One region of the Allobosea sp. NPDC003192 genome, then DNA from elsewhere that is predicted to be linked to it. Evidence: predicted binding sites of a transcription regulator. Region 1 holds the regulator's gene; each other region holds the start of a gene.
The links. The regulator PhoB, encoded in region 1, activates phosphate uptake and scavenging genes when phosphate is short. The targets are predictions, from matches to a motif close to TGTCATNNANCTGTCAT.
Positions count from the first base shown of each region.

Region 2: phnC (phosphonate ABC transporter ATP-binding protein) is a predicted target of PhoB. The motif match lies at 1,459-1,475, and genes of this name have one in related genera.
Region 3: phnD (phosphate/phosphite/phosphonate ABC transporter substrate-binding protein) is a predicted target of PhoB. The motif match lies at 1,498-1,514, and genes of this name have one in related genera.

Region 1 is NZ_JBNNPK010000015.1:148,554-151,822, forward strand. Features, by position in the region: gene pstB (phosphate ABC transporter ATP-binding protein PstB) at 1-457, shown strand, start outside; gene phoU (phosphate signaling complex protein PhoU) at 497-1,219, shown strand; gene phoB (phosphate regulon transcriptional regulator PhoB) at 1,247-1,945, shown strand; gene ACQKLX_RS20155 (YnfA family protein) at 1,955-2,275, opposite strand; gene ACQKLX_RS20160 (GcrA family cell cycle regulator) at 2,355-2,906, opposite strand.
Region 2 is NZ_JBNNPK010000008.1:147,102-150,370, forward strand. Features, by position in the region: gene phnD (phosphonate ABC transporter substrate-binding protein) at 1-523, opposite strand, end outside; gene phnC (phosphonate ABC transporter ATP-binding protein) at 596-1,414, opposite strand; gene ACQKLX_RS13325 (TetR/AcrR family transcriptional regulator) at 1,561-2,172, opposite strand; gene ACQKLX_RS13330 (efflux RND transporter periplasmic adaptor subunit) at 2,309-3,269, shown strand, end outside.
Region 3 is NZ_JBNNPK010000007.1:37,582-40,850, forward strand. Features, by position in the region: gene phnC (phosphonate ABC transporter ATP-binding protein) at 1-381, opposite strand, end outside; gene phnD (phosphate/phosphite/phosphonate ABC transporter substrate-binding protein) at 402-1,448, opposite strand; gene ACQKLX_RS11535 (TIGR01459 family HAD-type hydrolase) at 1,646-2,476, shown strand; gene ACQKLX_RS11540 (inorganic phosphate transporter) at 2,489-3,269, opposite strand, start outside.

The DNA of each region.
Region 1 (3,269 bases):
GATCTACGACAACGTCGCCTTCGGCATCCGCCTCTATGAGAAGCCGCCGAAGTCGGAGCTCGACGATCGCGTCGAGGGCGCACTGCGCCGCGCCGCCCTCTGGGACGAGGTCAAGGACAAGCTGAGGAGCTCCGGCATGGGCCTGTCCGGCGGCCAGCAGCAGCGCCTGTGCATCGCCCGCACCATCGCCCAGAAGCCCGAGGTCATCCTGTTCGACGAGCCGACCTCGGCGCTCGACCCGATCTCGACCGGCAAGATCGAGGACCTGCTCGAGCAGCTGAAGAGCGACTTCACCATCGTCATCGTCACCCACAACATGCAGCAGGCGGCGCGCATCTCGCAGTACACCGCCTTCATGTATCTCGGTGAGGTGATCGAATTCGACGCCACCAACACCATCTTCATGAACCCGCACAAGAAGCAGACGCAGGACTACGTCACCGGCCGTTTCGGCTGACATCCTGAAATCGTCGGCAGCCCCGAAGGATACGCCCCGATGTCCGACCATATCGTCCGCTCCTATGATGCCGATCTCGAGGGCCTGCGCCGCAGCCTCGCCGAGATGGGCGGCATGTCCGAGCGCATGCTCGGCGACTCGACGGTCGCGCTGGTGCGCCGCGACACCGCGCTCGCCCAGAAGATCATCAGCGCCGACCAGCGCCTCGACAATCTCCAGCGCGATGTCGAGGAGAAGGCGGTGCTGACCATTGCCCGGCGCCAGCCGCTCGCCAACGACCTACGCGAGCTGATCTCGGCGATCCGCATCGCGGCCGATATCGAGCGCGTCGGCGATCTCGCCAAGAACATCGCCAAGCGCGCCGTCGCGATCTCTGGCCAGTTCTCGCCGCCACATCGCGCCGTGGTCGGGCTCGAGCATATGAGCCGCCTGGTCCAGGCCCAGCTCAAGGACGTGCTCGACGCCTACGCTGCGAGCAACGAGCAGAAGGCGATGGAGGTCTGGCGCCGCGACGATGAGATCGACGCGCTCTATACCTCGCTGTTCCGCGAGCTCCTCACCTACATGATGGAGGACCCGCGCAACATCACCTTCTGCACGCATCTCCTGTTCTGCGCCAAGAACGTCGAGCGCATCGGCGACCACACCACCAACATCGCCGAGACCATCCACTATCTCGTTACCGGCCAGTCGATCGACGAGAGCCGGCCGAAGCTCGACACCACCAACATCCTCGTCGACCTGCCGGCGGCCAATGGCTGAACCGGCGGGGCTTGAACGGACCCTGACATGCCCGCACGCATCCTGATCGTCGAGGACGAGGAGCCGCTCACCCTGCTCCTGCGCTACAATCTCGAGGCCGAGGGCTTCGAGGTCGACAGCGTGGCGCGCGGCGACGACGCCGAACTGCATCTGCGCGACCATACGCCGGACCTCGTCCTGCTCGACTGGATGCTGCCCGGCCTCTCCGGCATCGAGCTCTGCCGGCGCCTGCGCACCCGCCGCGACACCGAGCGCGTGCCGATCATCATGCTGACTGCCCGCGGCGAGGAGACCGAGCGCGTGCGCGGCCTCGCTACCGGCGCTGATGATTATGTCGTCAAGCCGTTCTCGCTGCCCGAGCTGATCGCCCGCATCCAGGCGCTGCTGCGCCGCGCCAAGCCCGGCCATGTCGCCGGCCTGCTCGCGGCCGGCGATCTCGAGCTCGACCGCACGACGCGGCGCGTCCGCCGGGCTGGTGCCGAACTGCATCTCGGCCCGACCGAGTTCCGCCTGCTCGAATTCCTGATGCAGGCGCCGGGCCGGGTCTATTCGCGGGCGCAGCTGCTCGACGCCGTCTGGGGCCGCGACGTCTATATCGACGAGCGCACCGTCGACGTCCATGTCGGGCGCCTGCGCAAGGCGATCACCCCGGCCAACGCCAAGGATCCGCTGCGTACGGTGCGCGGCGCCGGCTACGCCTTCGACGAGACGTTTGCGCGGGGTTGATCGCGTTCGTCAGCGCGGTGCGGCGATGACGACAGCCGCGCCGGCAAGGCAGAGCGCCGCGCCGGCCAGGTCGTAACGGTCGGGCGCGACCTTCTCGACCAGCGCCATCCAGGCCAGAGACGCCACGATGTAGACGCCGCCATAGGCGGCGAAGGCGCGCCCGGCGGCGGGGCTGTCGACCAGCGTCAGCAGCCAGGCGAAGGTTGCGAGAAAGACGAGGCCTGGCAGCAGCCACCAGACCGGCTTGTCGAGCTTCAGCCAGGCCCAGAAGGCAAAGCAGCCGGCGATCTCGGCCAAGGCCGCGCCGAGATAGATCGCGATCGTAGCCATCACGTCCTCCTGCCAGCCCTGGTCATGAAAAAGCCGGCCCACAGGCCGGCTTCCGTAAACGTTTCGCGAGTGCCTGTCGTCAGGCGCGGGCGACCTTGCTGCGGTCGCGGCGGCGATCCGCTGCCGGCTGGTAGGCGATGCGGGCGTGATAGGCGCAATAGGGCAGGCCGGTCGCGCTGCGGCCGCCGCAAAAGCGGAATTCCGGCGAAGTCGGATCGCCCATCGGCCAGCGGCACATGTATTCGCGCAGGTCCATGATCGTGACCCGCTCGGAAAACGGCACCACCACGTCTTCGGACGGCGCCGGCGCGCGCTCGACCTGCGCCTCCGCTTCGATCTCGGGCGAGAACTGTGGGGCGAGGGCGGTATTGCCGCGGGTCAGCCCGGCGCCGCCGCTCTGATGGCCAGCCGGATGGCTCGGCGGACGGGCGGCAGGCTTGCGCGGACGCGGCGTCGCCGAGCCCGGGCTCTTGGCCCGGCCGGACAGGCCGAGCCGATGAACCTTCCCGATGACGGCGTTGCGCGTGACATTGCCGAGTTCCGCCGCGATCTGGCTCGCGCTCAGGCCGTCATTCCAGAGCTTCTTGAGCAGTTCGACGCGTTCGTCGGTCCAGGCTCCGGCTTCGGTCATGGAGTTGCACCTGTCTTCGTCATGCCCCGCCAGCGTGCCGGCGAGGCATAGGGAGAGATCATGGCGGAATCCGATACCGGCAGCGTCCGCCGCAAAACGGAAGCCGTTACGCCCGGGACTGACGATACTGGAGACGCCGCACGAGATGTCGTATCTGACGAAGAGGACCATACAAGATGGCCTGACTCGGCCACAAGAGTCGCCGAATCGTAATTCGGCTTTTCCCCAGCCAATCACCGCAGACGGCGGAACAGTGAGTCCAATCGGCAACGCTGCCGCGAGAGCCGGATCCGATCAGGGTGGCACACCCTGATCGGTGAATCCGTCTCTCACTTTTAGAATGGAGATCGTTTTATCCCAACG
Region 2 (3,269 bases), on a different contig from region 1:
CGAAATAGGTCTCCGGCTCGATCTTCATGCCGTCGAGCGCGAAGCGCGGGACGTTGTTGCCGGAGGTCGAGTTCGGGTCGACCAGGCCGAGGTTCTTGCCCTTCAAGTCCTCGATCTTCTGATAGGGCGAGTCCTTCTTCACGTAGAAGACCGAGTAGTAGCCCTTGGTGCCGTCGAGATTGGTCTCGATCGCAAAGGCGTCGATCTTGGCGCCGGTCATCAGCGCGCGGGCGAATGAGGCGGGGCCGTACATGCCGATATGGATGTTGCCGGCGCGCTGGCCCTCGATGATCGCGGCGTAGTCATTGGCGATGCGCAGCGTCACCTTGGTGCCGAGCTCCTTCGCGAGATAGTTCACGAAGGGGGTATAGCGCTCGACGACGCCAGAGGCGTTCTCGGCCGGGATGATGGCGAAGACGAGCTCGGGATACTTGGCTTTCCAGTCCTGGGCGAAAGCCGGGGCGGCGAGCGACGCGGCGAGGCCGGCCGCGGCGAGCGTGAGGGTATGACGACGGGTCAGCATGTGGTGCTCCTTTGGAAAGGTCGGCGATGACGGGGCAGGCTTAAGGGCAGGCTCGGGCGTGCGCCGGCTGTCTCAGGCGGCGGTCTGCTTGGCGCGCTTGGCTTCCTGGCTGGCGATGGCCTCGAGCGCATCGAGCGCTTCGGCGCCGGCGTCCCTGGCCTCGATGCCGTAAAGCTCGGCGGCGAGCTCGCTGGTCAGCGCATGCGGCGGGCCGTCGAACACGACCCTGCCGCCGGCCATGCCGATCAGCCGGTCGCAATACTTCGCGGCGATGTCGAGATGGTGGAGATTGCAGACGATGGTGATGCCGTCCTCGCGATTGATGCGGAACAGCGCATCCATCACGACCTGCGTGTTGCGCGGGTCGAGCGAGGCGATCGGCTCGTCGGCGAGGATGATCTTCGGCTCCTGCACCAGAGCGCGGGCGATCGCGACGCGCTGCTGCTGGCCGCCGGACAGCGTCTCGGCGCGCTGGGCGAGCAGATGACCCATATCGAGCCGCTCGAGCGCGGCGATGGCGCGGACCTTGTCGTCCTGGGAGAAGCTCTTGACCAGCGTCAGCGCAGCCGAACGATGGTTGAGGCGGCCGAGCAGGACATTGGTCAGCACGTCCAGGCGGCCGACCAGGTTGAACTGCTGGAAAATCATCGCCGTATCGCGCCGCCAGGCCCGCAGCGCCGCGCCGCGCAGGGCGGTGACGTCGCGCTCCTCGCTGAGGATGCGGCCCTCGCTCGCATCGGCGAGGCGGTTCAGCATGCGCAGCAGCGTCGACTTGCCGGCGCCCGAGCGGCCGATCACGCCGACCATCTCGCCACGCGGAATCGACAGGGTGACGTTGTCGACGGCGGCCTTGCCACCGAAACGCTTGGTCAGACCCTCGATACGCAGCATCAACACTCTCCCGCGATTGCGGGACGATGCGGTATCGAGGGCAGATGACAGCGCCGTGACAGGAGGCGCAGTTCGGTGTGGTCAGAGCCGAAGGATGGTCATCGACCGTCAACCATACTGCTTCGAACCGCCGCTAGGCCGACTCCTCAGGCCCGCAGGAGCAGATCGACGCAGGCGGCGACGTAAGTCTTGCGCTCGGTCTCGGCAACGGGAGCGATGCCGAGCAGGCCGCGTACCTGATGGAAGCCGCGCAGCATGCCGATGAACTGTTCGGCCAGCGTCGCAGCCTCGCCGGGAGTGAGCTCGCGCGACAGCCCATCACTTGATCGTGACCGCTGTTCCAGCAGGGTGGAGAGTTCCGTGATCATCCGCCCCGCTCCGGCATCGTACGCTGCCTGTCCCAATTCGGGAAAGCGGGTGGATGCGCCGACGATCAGGCGATGCAGATCGAGCGAGGCCGGGTGCAGCATCATCGCCAGAGCGTCCTCGCCGAGGCGTGTCAGAATGGCCCGCAGATCGCCGGTTTCGCTGCGCGGACGGCGCAGCGGAATCGTCAGCTTTTCAGTGAGTTCACTGCAGATCGCCAGGAACAGCGCCTGCTTGTCGGCGAAGTGGCTGTAGATGGTCTGCTTGGAGACGCCGGCGCGCTGCGCGATCTGGTCGAGGCTGGCGCGGTCGAAGCCCTCGGCCAGGAAGGTTTCCGAAGCGGCCCGGGTGATCGCATCATGTTTATCCGGCCGTGATTTTTCGGCCGGCATCTGTCTTGCTTCTGCAGCGGTGGCGCTAGAGCGTCCGTGCATCGATCATTCCGTCACGCTTCCGCCCTTAAAGGGTGCTTATCAAACTAGACCGTCCAGTCTAGAATATGTCCGTCTTACCGGAGCGTCCAGCCTGATGAAGCGTTTTCTCCTTCTTGTCCTGATCGCCGGGCTGGCGGGTGGCGGGTATTACGGCTACCGCTACCACTACAAGGCGCCCAACCAGCAGGCGCAGGCGCAGGGTGTCGCCGGCGCGCAGAGCCCTGCCATCCCGGTCGAGGTCGGGACGATCGAGCTCACCTCCGTGGCCGAGGAAGTCGAGGCGCTCGGAACGCTGGCGGCCGACGAATCCGTAGTGATCGCTCCCGAGATCGCGGGCCGCGTCGTCTCGCTCGGCTTCAAGGAGGGCGAGCGGGTCAACAAGGACCAGCCGCTGGTCATGCTCGACACCGCCATCCTGGATGCGGAGCTCAAGCAGGCGCAGGCCGACCTTTCGCTGGCGCGCGACACCTATGACCGCAACCGCTCGCTGGTGCAGCGCGGCGCCGGCACGCAGGTTGCGCTGGAGCAGGCGACGGCGCAGCTCGCCTTGCAGGAAGCGCGCCTGCAACTCGTCCAGGCCAAGCTCGCTCTGGCGACGATCAAGGCACCGTTCACCGGCGTGGTCGGCCTGCGCGCGGTCGGCGTCGGCGACTATGTCTCGATCGGCAAGCAGTTGATCACACTGACCAACATCGACCCGATCAAGGTCGATTTCCGCGTGCCCGAGATCTACATGACGCAGCTCAAGGTCGGCCAGCCGATCCAGCTCAAGGTCGACGCGGTGCCGGATCGGCCCTTCGCCGGCAAGATCTTCGCGATCGATCCCGTCGTCGACGTCAACGGCCGAGCGGTCAAGCTGCGCGCCACCGTGCCCAATGCCGACCTCGTCCTGAAGCCCGGCCTGTTCGCCCGCGTCACCATCATGGTCGACAAGCGCGAGAATGCGCTGGTGATTCCGGAGACGGCCGTCGTGCCGGATGGTCTCAGCAAGACGGTCTTCATCGTCGAGAACGGCAAGGCCAAGCGCCTGCCGGTCGAACTCGGCAAGCGCCTGA
Region 3 (3,269 bases), on a different contig from region 1:
GGCGCGCCAGACCGGGACATAGCCGAGCCGGCCGCAAAGCACGTTCTCGATCACCGTCAGCCGCTCGACCAGGTTGTATTCCTGGAAGACCATGCCGAGGCGCCGGCGCGCCGCCCTGAGAGGCTCGCCCTGCAGCTTCGCCAGATCGGTTCCGCCCAGCATGATCGAGCCTGAGGTCGGGTCGACCAGTCGGTTGATGCAGCGGATCAGCGTCGACTTGCCGGTGCCGGACGGGCCGATGATCGCGACGATGCCGGGCTCGGAGACGCTGAGCGAGATGTCGCGCAGGACCGGCTGGCCCTTGCGATACTCCTTGACGAGATTGCGGATGACGAGCGCCCGGCCATGGCCGGGCGCCTCTGCGACGGGGAGGGCGCTCATGGGCTGCGTCGGGCCTTCGATCAGGGCTTGGCCGGCGCCGGCTGCGCCTTCTTCTTGGCGAGCTCGTCCGCCTCGCGCTTGGCCTCGGTGTCGTAGGCCGACTTGTTGTAGGGCGTGCCGGACTTCTCGGCGACGTCTCGCACGATCGCCCAGTCCTTCTGGTAGGTGATCGGCAGGAAGCGGTCGTCGCCGTTGAACTCCTTGGTCATTTCCGGGGTGAAGCGGAAGGAGAAGAAGCAGTCGGTCAGCTTCTTGGCGAGCTCGGGCTTCAGGTCATGCGCATAGGCGAAGGACGAGGTCGGGAAGATCGCGCTGCGATAGATCTCGCGCGTGTCCTCCTTCTTGATCGTGCCGCGCACGATCATGCGTTCATAGACGTCGCCGGCGACGGCGCCCATGTCGTAGTCGCCCGAGACGACACCGAGGATGGACTTGTCGTGGCCGCCCGACATCAGCGGCTTGTAGTCCTTGTCGGCCTCGAGTCCATGCTCGGGGAAGAGCACGCGCGGAGCGAGGTTGCCGGAGTTGGACGAGGGCGAAGTGTGGGCGACCTTCTTGTCCTTGAGGTCCGACAGCTTCTGGTAGGGGCTGGAGGCCTTGACGACGGCGACGAGATTGTAGCCGCGCACGCCGGCCGCCGAGCCCTTGGCCGCGAAGGGAATCGCGCCGGCGAGATTGACGGCAAAACCGGTCGGGCCGGTCGAGAATCCGGCGAAGTGCAGGCGACCCGAGCGCATCGCCTCGATCTCGGCCGAGTTCGACTGAACGGGGTAGTAGACGATGCGCTTGCCGGTGCAGGCGGCGAGATGGTCGGTCAGCGGCTTGAAGATGTTGGCGTAGACGGCCGGGTCCTCGACCGGCGTATAGGCCCAGACCAGCGCCGACGGGTCCTTCAGTTTCGAGGCCTCGGTCGGCACGTCGGCGACCAGGTCCTTGTTGGCGTCGCAATACATCGTGTCGAGCTGGCCGCGATTGGAGCAGGCGTCCTGCGCCTGCGCCGCACCGGCGAGCCCGAGGCCCAGGAGCAGCGAGGTCGTGGCGGTCAGGCAAGTCAGCGTCTTGGTCATTTGCGGCGTCTCTCCCGGGCGATCGTTGTTGTAAGCCGGCTAGAGTATGTGACATAAAACTGTCACATTCCAGCCGGGCGAGACGCCTCGTCTTACGACTATAGTGGCCTTGTCCACCGCGACGGTTGGCCCCCACGCCAACCCAGACGATGCAAAATCCCCCCTCTACAACCTTTCCGGATAATCTGGCGGCGCTGATGCCGCGATATGACGGCTTCCTGCTCGACCAGTGGGGCGTGCTGCATGACGGCGTCCGGCCTTATCCAGCTGCAGTGGCTGCGCTGGAGATGCTGCACCGGGCGGCCAAGCGCGTGATCATCCTCTCGAATTCGGGGCGCAGCGGAGCCGAGAACGCCAGGCAACTGGCGAAATTCGGCTTTGCGCCGGAACTCTATGACGAGGTCGTCTCGGCCGGAGATGACGCCCGCGATGCATTGGCGGCGCGCGACGAGCCGTTCCACCAAGCGCTCGGCCGGCGCTGCCTGTTGCTGGCGCGCGAGGGCGAGCAACATCTGGCCGAGGGGCTCGGGCTCGACTTGGTCGAGAACGTCGAGACGGCCGACTTCATCCTGTTGATGACGATGGACCCACCCCGGCAGTCGGTCGCCAGCTGGATGGATCTGCTCAAGGCAGCCAGCGTGCGGCGCCTACCGATGATCTGCGCCAATCCGGACCTGCATCGTGCCAGTCCCACCGGCGGCCTGCAGGAGGCGCCGGGCCTCGTCGCGCGCGCCTATGAGCAGCTCGGCGGCACGGTGCGCTATCACGGCAAGCCGCAGCCGCGGATTTATCGCACCTGTCTGGCGAAGCTCGGGCTCGACCGCAGCCGTGTCGTCGCGATCGGCGACTCGCTGGAGCACGACATTGCCGGTGCCCAAGGCGCCGGCATCGATAGCGTCTTCATCGCCGGCGGCATCCATCGCGGCGAGATCGGCTGGGACGGCGCGGCGTTGGACCCGGCGAGCTGCCTCGCACTCTTCGCCAGCGCCGGACGTAGCCCGACCTACGCGCTGCCGCTGCTCGGCTGAGGTAGGACCGGCTCAGCGCCCGGTCAGGAACAGGCCCGAGAGGAAATAGGCCAGCGCCGAGATCAGGCCGGCTGCGGGCATGGTGACAATCCAGGCGAAGACGATGCCGCGGGCGACACCCCAGCGCACGGCCGTGACCCGCCTGGCCGCCCCGACGCCGATGATCGCGCCGGTGATGGTGTGCGTGGTCGAGACGGGGACGCCGAGATAGGTCGCCATGAACAGGGTGATGGCGCCGCCGGTCTCGGCACAGAAGCCCTGCTGCGGCGAGAGCCGGGTGATCTTCGAGCCCATGGTGTGGACGATGCGCCAGCCGCCGCAGAGCGTGCCGAGTGCCATCGCCGCCTGGCAGGAGATCACCACCCAGAACGGCACCGAGAAGGTGTCGCCCATCATGCCATGCGAGAACAGCAGCACGGCGATGATGCCCATGGTCTTCTGCGCGTCATTGGCGCCGTGCCCCAGCGAATAGAGCGAGGCCGAGACGAATTGCAGGAGGCGGAAGGTCGAATCGACCTTGATCGGCGCGACCTTGAGGAAGGTCCAGGAGACGATCAGGACCAGCAGCAGCGCCAGCGCGAAGCCGATCGCCGGTGACATGAAGATCGCCAGGAAGGTCTTGCCGAGCCCCCACCAGACGATCGACGAGAGGCCGACCTTCGACAGGCCGGCGCCGACCAGCCCGCCGATCAGCGCATGCGAGGAGCTCGACGGGATGCCGGCGATCCAGGTCACGACGTTCCAGACGATCGCGCCGGTCAGCGCGCCGAAGATCACCCGGTCGTCGACGATC